Regions from separate parts of the Kineococcus rhizosphaerae genome, predicted to be linked through region 1. Evidence: riboswitches for the same ligand, from Rfam matches in the RefSeq annotation. Region 1 holds a riboswitch; the other holds the start of a gene.
What was found. Region 1 has a riboswitch for S-adenosylmethionine ahead of CLV37_RS05030 (ABC transporter substrate-binding protein). Riboswitches for the same ligand answer to the same signal wherever they lie in the genome.
Positions count from the first base shown of each region.

Region 1 (4,206 bases):
AGCACCGTCGCCAGCACGGCGGCGAGGACGGCGAACACCACCGAACGCACCAGGGAGCCGGCGAAGGCCAGCGACTGCCAGGCGTCCACGACGTTGTCGGTGCCCGTGAAGCGCTGTAGAGGCCGGGCCAGCGAGGACTTCGTGACCGCCAGCGCCACGACGAACACCGTGGGGTAGACGAGCATGAGCGCGAGCCCGGCCAGGCTCGGTGCCGCCAGCCACGTGGACACGTGCCCGGGGCGGTGCCGGCCCGGCACCGCCCGCCGGGCGACGGCGTCGCGCTGGCGCGGCAGGGTCCGGCGTTCGTCGAGGAGCTGACTCATCCGAGCGTCTTCTCCCAGCTCTTCGCGGCCTCGTCGAGCGCGGCCTGCGGCTCGGTCTTGCCCTGGATCGCCAGCGCGAGCTGGTCGACGAGGTCCTGCAGGGCTTTCGGCGCGCCCTGCTGCGACGGCCAGGCCAGCGGGTCGCCGTCGAGGCCCTCGCGGATCGTCTCGGTCGCGATGCCCGCGGCCTTGGCGTAGTCGGCGGAGTCGAGGACCGTCTTGCGCGCCGGGTCGATGCCCGAGCCCGCCGTGGAGGCCAGCAGGAAGTTGTTCTCCTCGTTCGTCGCCCACTTCACGAAGGCGGCGGCCTTGTCCTGCTGCTTGCCTGCCGTGGAGACGCCCAGGCCGAACCCGGCGTCGAGCGCGGTGCGGGGCTTGGTGTTCTTCCCCCCGACGGGCAGCGTCACGACGCCCCACTTGTCGACGATCTTCGAGCTGGCCGGGTCCTGCGCCTTCAGGCCCAGGTCGGTCCAGGTGTCGAGCATGGCGCCCTGACCGGACAGGAACGCCGAGTTGGCCTGGTCGAAGCCGGTCTGCAGGGGCGTCGGCAGGGCGTGGGGGGCGACGTCGATGAGGTGCTGCAGCGCCGCGAGCCCCTCCTCGCCGTTGAACGCGGCCCCGCCGTCGCCGTCGACGAGCGTGCCGCCGTAGCCGGCGAGGCGGTTGATGAAGGAGCAGCCCAGGATCATCGGGACCTGCTGGCCCTCGACGATCGCGCCGTACACGCTCCCGCCGGAGTCCTTCGTGATCTTCTCGGCGGCCGCGTCGTAGTCGTCCCAGGTCTTCGGCGGCTCGACGCCGTACTTCTGGAAGACCTCGGCGTTGTAGTAGAGGACGTGGGTGTCGCCGTCGAAGGGCAGGCCGTAGCGCTTGCCGTCGATGAGCGTGTACGGGTCGTAGATGGACGGCAGGAAGTCGTCCGTGCGGATGTCGTCGTTGGCGTCGATCCACTTCGTCAGGTCGACGAGGGCGCCGGCGTCCACGAGCTCGCCGAGGCCGAAGTAGAAGTAGTCGAAGACGTCGAACTCGCCGTCGCCGCCCTGCACGTCCAGGATCTGCTTGCTCGTCAGCTGGTCGTAGGGGATCGCGGTGACCTCGACCTTGCCCCCGAACTCCTGCTCGAACTTCTTGCCCAGCAGGTCCGTGAAGGCCAGCACGTGGGGCTGGTTGACCATGAGCTTGAGCGTGGCGCCCTTGAGGTCGACGGCCTTGCCGGCGGCCAGGTCGGATCCGGTCGAGCCGTCGCCGCAGGCGGCCAGGGTGCCGGTCGCGGCCAGCGCGCCGACGCCCAGGGCGCCGGACAGGACACGGCGGCGGGAGGCGATCAGGCGCTGGGTGCTCGCCGGGGAGGAGGTGCGCAGGGGCGCGGACATGGGTGTGCTCCGTGGGGGTGGGCGGACGATCGTCGTCCGTCGTGGGTGCGCGCGGGAAGCGGCGCGCTCGCCTGAGGACCGTGGGGGAGGGCGTGCGGGTCGGTCAGACCGCGCGCGGCGTCCCCGGACGCAGGGCGTGCGTCGACCGGGCCGGGCGACAGGCCATCGAGGCCGTGCGACCGAGGTCGACGTGGTAGCGGCGGGTGAGCCGCGTGCCGGGTCGGGGCTGGGTACAGCTGTCCACTGCGAGTCCTCCATCGCCCCTGGCGGGAGCACCTGCCGCTCGCGCGGTGGTTGCTGTGGCGTCAACGAGCCAGGTCTCTCGGCCACTCTGGATGGTGTTGGTCGCAGCGTAGCGGACACCGGGGGCGGCCGGGGACCGATCGCGCCGCGCCTCGCGCCTCGCCCGGCGCCGGGCTGGCGGTGACGACCCGCGACCCGGCGCGGCCGGTCGTCCCGGCGGCCCTTGTGCGACACTGAGCGTGGCCGAGCGTTCCCCGACACCGGGCGCCCGGCCCGCCGTCGAGACCGCCGCCCAGCGCGCGGGTCCCGGGCAGCGCCGCGGTCCAGTGGAAGGGCCTCGCAGGCGCCCCGTGCCCGTTCGCCGGACGACGACCGCCGGCGGCCCGGGGGGAGCACGCGCCGCGCGAACCCCTCCGGTGCAGCGAGGACTTCCGTCGGGTGCGGGACGACCCGCCCGACGATTCCGACGAGGACGCCCGAGCGTCCGCGGGGTTCACCGGTGGAGCGGGCGCTGCGGGCCCAACGGAGCGACCCGTGACCACGACCCCGGAAGAGAACACCGCAGCACCCGTGAACGGCACCGGCGCCGACGCCGGGAGCGCGCCGACGCGGCCCCGCCGCCGCCGGGCGGCCAGCCGCCCCGCCGGGGCGCCCGCGCACGCCGAGCCCGTCGTCACGACGGCACCGGCGGCCACCGCCGCGCCGGTCGAGACCACCGACGCGGCTGCGTCCCCCGAGGCCGTCACCGCGACGGCCGCCGACGCCGCCGCGACGGCCCGCACGACGCCCGACGCCACCGCGGCCCCCACCCCGGCGGCCGGGGAGGAACCCGCCCCCGAGGCGCCGCGCCGCCGGGCGCGCCGGGCCACCCGCAAGGTGACCACGCCCGAGCACGCCCCCGAGCCGGTCCTGGAGACCTCTCCCGCCGCGCCGGCCGCCGAGACCCCGACCGAGCAGCGCGTCGCCCCGGTGGGCGGACCGGCCGTCGAGGAGGTCGGGGAGGTGACCGCCCCGGCGCCGGCCCGCCGCCGCCGAGCCCGCAAGACCGCCGCCGCCCCCGCCGCTGCCCCCGAGGTCGCCGCTGCCCCCGAGGTCGTCGCCGACCCGGTGGTGCCCGCAGCCGTCGAGGAGGTCGCGGCCGCCGAGCCCGCCGCCGTCGAGGAGGTCGCGGCCGCCGAGCCCGCCGCCGTCGCCGCCGTCGCCGAGGACGTCCCGGTGGAGGAGGCCCCCGTGCTCGAGCCGTCGGTGGACGCCGCCGCTCCGGCCGGGCAGGAGCCCACCGCCGACGCCGACGCCGACGCCGCCACTGAAGCCGACGACACCGACGACCTGATGGACGACCCGGTGCTGCTGCGGGCCGCCGGGCTGGCCCGGCGCGGCGGCCGTCGTCGCCGCGAACCCGAGACCGAGCGGGCCACCGACGCCGCGGCGCGCGCGACCGCCCTGTTCTTCCAGGCCCCCGACGCCGAGACCTCCGCGCGGGAGACCTCCCCGCGCCGCTCGCGCCGCGCGTCGGCGCCCGCGGGCCCGCCCCCGGGCGAGGACCAGGACACGCTGGACTTCGAGTCCTTCCGCCGGCCCGGCTCCACCGACGGCGGCTCGGACCGCCCCGACGAGGACGCCTTCGAGGAGGACCTCGACGAGACCGCCGACCAGGCGGTGGACGAGGACGGCCAGGACGCTCAGGACGACGAGTCCGACGACGACAGCGGCGCACCGCGCCGCCGCCGCCGCCGCGGCGGTCGTGGCCGGCGCAGCCGCACCCGCGACGACGCCGACGACGCCGAGGGCTCGGACGACGACGAGGAGACCGGCGCCCGGGACACCGGGGCCGAGCCGGCCGACGAGGACACCGACGAGGACACCGACGGGGACGCGGGCGAGGAGTCCGAGGACGGGGAGGAGTCGTCGGGCTCGTCCCGCCGCCGCCGTCGCCGTCGCCGCCGCGCCGGGTCCGCGGACGGGGAGGACGCCTCGCCGGACGACCCGCCGAACACCGTCACCCGGGTCCGCGAACCGCGCCGGTCCGCCTCCCGGGGCACCGGCGAGGACGAGATCACCGCGCTGCGCGGCTCGACGCGCCTGGAGGCCAAGAAGCAGCGCCGTCGCGAGGGGCGTGAGCAGGGCCGCAAGCGCGCCATCCTCACCGAGGCCGAGTTCCTGGCCCGCCGCGAGGCCGTCGAACGCGTCATGGTCGTGCGCCAGGAGGACGACCGGACGCAGATCGGGGTCCTCGAGGACGGGATCCTCGTCGAGCACTACGGCGC
Region 1 covers NZ_PVZF01000002.1:170,649-174,854, forward strand. Annotated here, with positions in the region: gene CLV37_RS05025 (carbohydrate ABC transporter permease) at 1-323, opposite strand, end outside; gene CLV37_RS05030 (ABC transporter substrate-binding protein) at 320-1,696, opposite strand; SAM riboswitch class I at 1,948-2,038, opposite strand; gene CLV37_RS28795 (Rne/Rng family ribonuclease) at 2,474-4,206, shown strand, end outside.

Region 2 (4,206 bases), on a different contig from region 1:
ACCCGCTCGGCGATCTGGCGCACCGCGTCCATCTCGTGGGTGATGACGACGATCGTCACCCCGAGCTCGGAGTTCACCCGGCGCAGCAGCGACAGCACCTCGGTCGTCGTCTCCGGGTCCAGCGCGCTCGTCGCCTCGTCGCACAGCAGCAGCGGCGGGTTCGTCGCCAGCGCCCGCGCGATGCCGACGCGCTGCTTCTGCCCGCCCGACAGCTGCTCGGGGTAGGAGTGCGCCCGGTCCAGCAACCCCACGAAGTCGAGGAGCTCGGCGGTGCGCCGGTCGCGTTCGGCCTTGGCCACGCCCGCGACCTTCAACGGGTACGCCACGTTCCCGGCGACCGTGCGGGACCGGAACAGGTTGAACTGCTGGAAGATCATCCCGATCTTCGAGCGGGCCGCCCGCAGTTCCCCCTCGGACAACCGCGTGAGGTCCTGCCCGGCGACCAGGACGCTGCCCGACGTCGGCTTCTCCAGCGCGTTGAGCAGCCGGACGAGGGTCGACTTCCCGGCCCCCGAGTAGCCGATGACCGCGAGGACCTCGCCGGTCTCGACCTCCAGCGAAACGGCGTCGACCGCCGTGACGGTGGACCCGTCACGACGGTCGAAGCTCTTGCTGACGTCCGTCAGCGAGATGAGAGCGGTCACTTGCCCGCGGCGGCCTTCGCGTCGGCCTCGACCTTGGTGGTCTCCGCCTGCAGGTCCGCGGCAGGGGTGTCCTGGACGACCGCGCCCGGGTTCTCCTCGAGGAAGACCTTCTGCACGGCCGGGTCGTGCCACAGCGCGGCCAGGTCCAGGTACGTCTGGTTGGCGACGTCGGCCTTGCGGGCGGCGAAGATGTTCACGTACGGCGCCGCGGCCGGGGACGACGGGTCGTCCTTGACGATGATGTCGTCGACGGGCAGCTTCGCCTTGGTGGCGTAGTTGTTGTTCACGATCGCGGCGGCCACGGACCCGGACTGCAGGGCGCTCGCGGTCTGGTCGGCGGCGACGGTGGTCACCTGGACCTTGGACGACTCGATGTCGTTCGTCTTGGAGAACGCGGTGCCGCCGTCCTTCAGCGTGACCAGACCGGCCTGCTGCAGGACCAGGAGGCCGCGGGCCTCGTTGATCGCGTCGTTCGGGATCGCGACCTTCGCGTCGGCGGGCAGCTCGGCGACGGACTTCGCGGTCAGGGAGTACAGCGGCAGCGGGTACACGGCGGTGGCGCCGATGGGCTGCAGGTCGTCGCCCGACGTCGCGTTGTAGTTCGCGAGGTACTGGATGTGCTGGAACTGGTTGAGGTCCAGCTGGTTCTGCGACAGCGCCGGGTTCGGCTGGGTGTAGTCGGAGAAGTTCACGAGCTCGACGTCCACGTCGTACTTCGACTTCGCGAGCTCGACGTAGGGCGTCCAGTACTTCAGGGACTTGTCGGCGACACCGATCTTGACGGTCTTCGCGGCGGCCGTGGAGCCGGCGGCCGTGGTCTTCGCGGAGTCGTCCCGGGTGCCCAGGACGATCGCCACGACGACGACCACGACGACGACGACGGCGGCGATGATGCCGTAGAGGAGCCCACGGCGCTTGGGCTTGTCGGGAAGGGCGGGGGCGGTGGACACGAAGGCACTCCGGGTGGTCGTACGGGCGGGCGCGCGGCTCGCAGCTACCGTGATCGACGGCGTCCGACGATCCGCGCTTGCCGGACGGGTTCGTCCGGCCAGGTCTTCACCTGGGGCACCCCGCCGCGGAGGAGGGTTGCCGGACAGCGAGCCAGGGCTTGTCGCTGTCACTCATGACCTGCCCGAACCTTAACACCGCCTGGCGGGCAGCAGAAACGGGTTCGGGTGCCGCACGTCCGCCCGGCTCCGGGCGGACCGGTGGGCTCAGCCCAGGACGTGGGGGAGCACGACGGCCTGCGCCGCGATCGTGCGCCCGTCCGTCGTCGTCACCGACGGGCTGCCGTGCAGGACGTACCCGTCCGCCAGGGCCGCGCTCACCTTCTCGCAGAACGACCGGTCGTCCGGGCCCGTCAGGAGCCGGTAGGCCAGCTTCTCGCCGGCGGTGCCGGGGGTGCTCTCCTCGCTCACGCGGACAGGCTATCCCGCGCGTCGCGCACGCTCAGGTACCCCAGGGAGGCGTCGGCCAGCGCGTCCGCGCGCTTGGTCGGCGACCCCGGCGACCACCGCTTCTCGTCGTACTCCACCGCCGTGCGCCGCAGCGCGGCCAGGCTCACCGCCAGCTCGGCGTCGAGGCGCCCGGCCAGCTCGGTGGCCGTCGGCGCCGCCGGGCGCAGCCCGCTGCCCTCCCCGGCACGGATCCGGGCGAGCACCTCGGGGTCCACCCCGTCCTCGCGGGTCCAGAACCGCACCGGCCGCTCGACCACGTGGTTCCACACCGGCGCCTGCCCGGACCGGAAGAACAGCCGCACCGGCTTCGTCTCCAGGCTCGAGGCGGCCAGCCACTGCCCGGCGGCCGGCGGGCGCGTGCCGAAGGCGCAGTCCTCCTCGCGCGCGTTCGTCACCAGCGCGACCCGCACGCCGTCCACGTCGTCGACGTCGTCCGTCCGCGGCCCCAGCAGGGGCCCGAACACCCACGCCTGGAAGACCCGCAGGCGGATGATCCCCTCGGGCTGGCGGCCCACGTGCGCGCAGCGGTCGGCGACGTCCTCGAGGGTCCTGACGGCAGTGGTCCACTTCACCCCCGCAGTCTGTCCGAGGTTGCGGGCGCGCCCCGCGGGGGGCCTAAGCTTCGGCGGTGGATTCGACCGAGCTCAGGGCCCTGCAGAAGCCGTTGAAGGACGCCTACCGCGAGGACCCGGCCGAGGCGCTGGTCCCCGCGCGGGCCGTGGCGGTGCTGGACGGGCAGTCCATCGGCGTCTCGGTCGACGGTTTCGCCGGCACCACCCGCGCCGGGCTGCACCCCGCCGCCGGCGGCGACGGCACCGAGGCGTGCTCGGCCGACATGCTCTGCGAAGCCGTCGCGGCGTGCGCCGGTGTCACCCTGCGCAGCGTGGCGACCGCCATGGGCGTCGAGCTGCGCAACGCGTCGGTGACCGTCGACGCCCACTGGGACGCCCGCGGCACGCTCGGCGTCGCCCGCGAGGTGCCGGTCGGGATCACCGACGTGACCATCACCTTCGACTTCACCTCCGACGCCGACGAGGCGACCGAGGCGAAGATGATCTCCCTGGCCGAGCGCTACTGCGTCATCGCCCAGACCCTGCAGACGCCGCCGAAGGTCGTCGTCCAGCGCGCGTGACCCTCGGGGCGCGCTCGTCGCGGCGTCCTGTCCGGTCCGGTTCGTCGGACCGTTGACGCATCGGTGCGAAAGGTTCGTACCGATGCGTCAACGGTCCCGGACCCGGGTCAGCGGCGAGCCTCCTGGGCGCGCACCGCCGCGCGCCCGAACACCGCGACGACGGCGAACCCGACCGCGAACGCCAGCAGCACGCCGAGGTTGGCGTAGGCCCACCCGCCGTCGCGGCCCCCGATCGGCCCCAGCAGGTACCCCTGCCAGGTCAGCCAGCTCGCTCCGCCGTTGGTCACCAGGCCCCAGCCCAGGAACGTGGCGACGACCATCGTGACCACGGGCAGCACGCGCACCGATCCGTAGCGCCCGCGGGCGTCGAGCAGCTCGGCCTCGGCGTACCCGCCGCGCCGCGCCGCGAGGTCGGCCAGGAAGATCCCCGCCCACGCCGCGATCGGCACCCCCAGGGTGATGAGGAACCCCTGGAACGGGATCAGGAAGTTGGCCGAGAAGAAGGCGATGTAGACCGCGCCGGCGATCATCAGGACCGCGTCGACGAGCACCGCGACGGGCCGCGGGACCCTCAGCCCCACGTTCAGCAGCGCCAGGCCCGAGGAGTAGATGTCCATGACCGCGCCGCCGACGAGGCCGAGGACGGCCACCACCACGAACGGCACGAGGAACCACGTCGGCAGGATGCCGGTCAGCGCCCCGACGGGGTCCTGGCCCACGAGTTCGCTCAGGCCCGGGTTCGAGCCCACGACGAGCGCGCCGAACACGAGCAGCACCGCCGGGCCGAGCGAGGAGCCGAGCGTCGTCCACACCACGACCCCCGCGCTGGAGGCGTCCCGCGGCAGGTACCGGGAGTAGTCGGCCGCCGCGTTGGCCCAGCCCAGGCCGAACCCGGTCATGACCATCGTGAAGGCGCCGACGACCGCGGCGGTGTCCCCGGCCGGGATCGCGCTGACCGTCGCCCAGTCGACGG
Region 2 covers NZ_PVZF01000009.1:104,627-108,832, reverse strand. Annotated here, with positions in the region: gene CLV37_RS17640 (methionine ABC transporter ATP-binding protein) at 1-644, opposite strand, end outside; gene CLV37_RS17635 (MetQ/NlpA family ABC transporter substrate-binding protein) at 641-1,594, opposite strand; SAM riboswitch class IV at 1,663-1,773, opposite strand; gene CLV37_RS17630 (DUF1737 domain-containing protein) at 1,859-2,062, opposite strand; gene CLV37_RS17625 (DUF7711 family protein) at 2,059-2,673, opposite strand; gene CLV37_RS17620 (OsmC family protein) at 2,730-3,233, shown strand; gene CLV37_RS17615 (purine-cytosine permease family protein) at 3,341-4,206, opposite strand, start outside.
Region 2: another riboswitch for S-adenosylmethionine. It lies ahead of CLV37_RS17635 (MetQ/NlpA family ABC transporter substrate-binding protein); the one in region 1 lies ahead of CLV37_RS05030 (ABC transporter substrate-binding protein).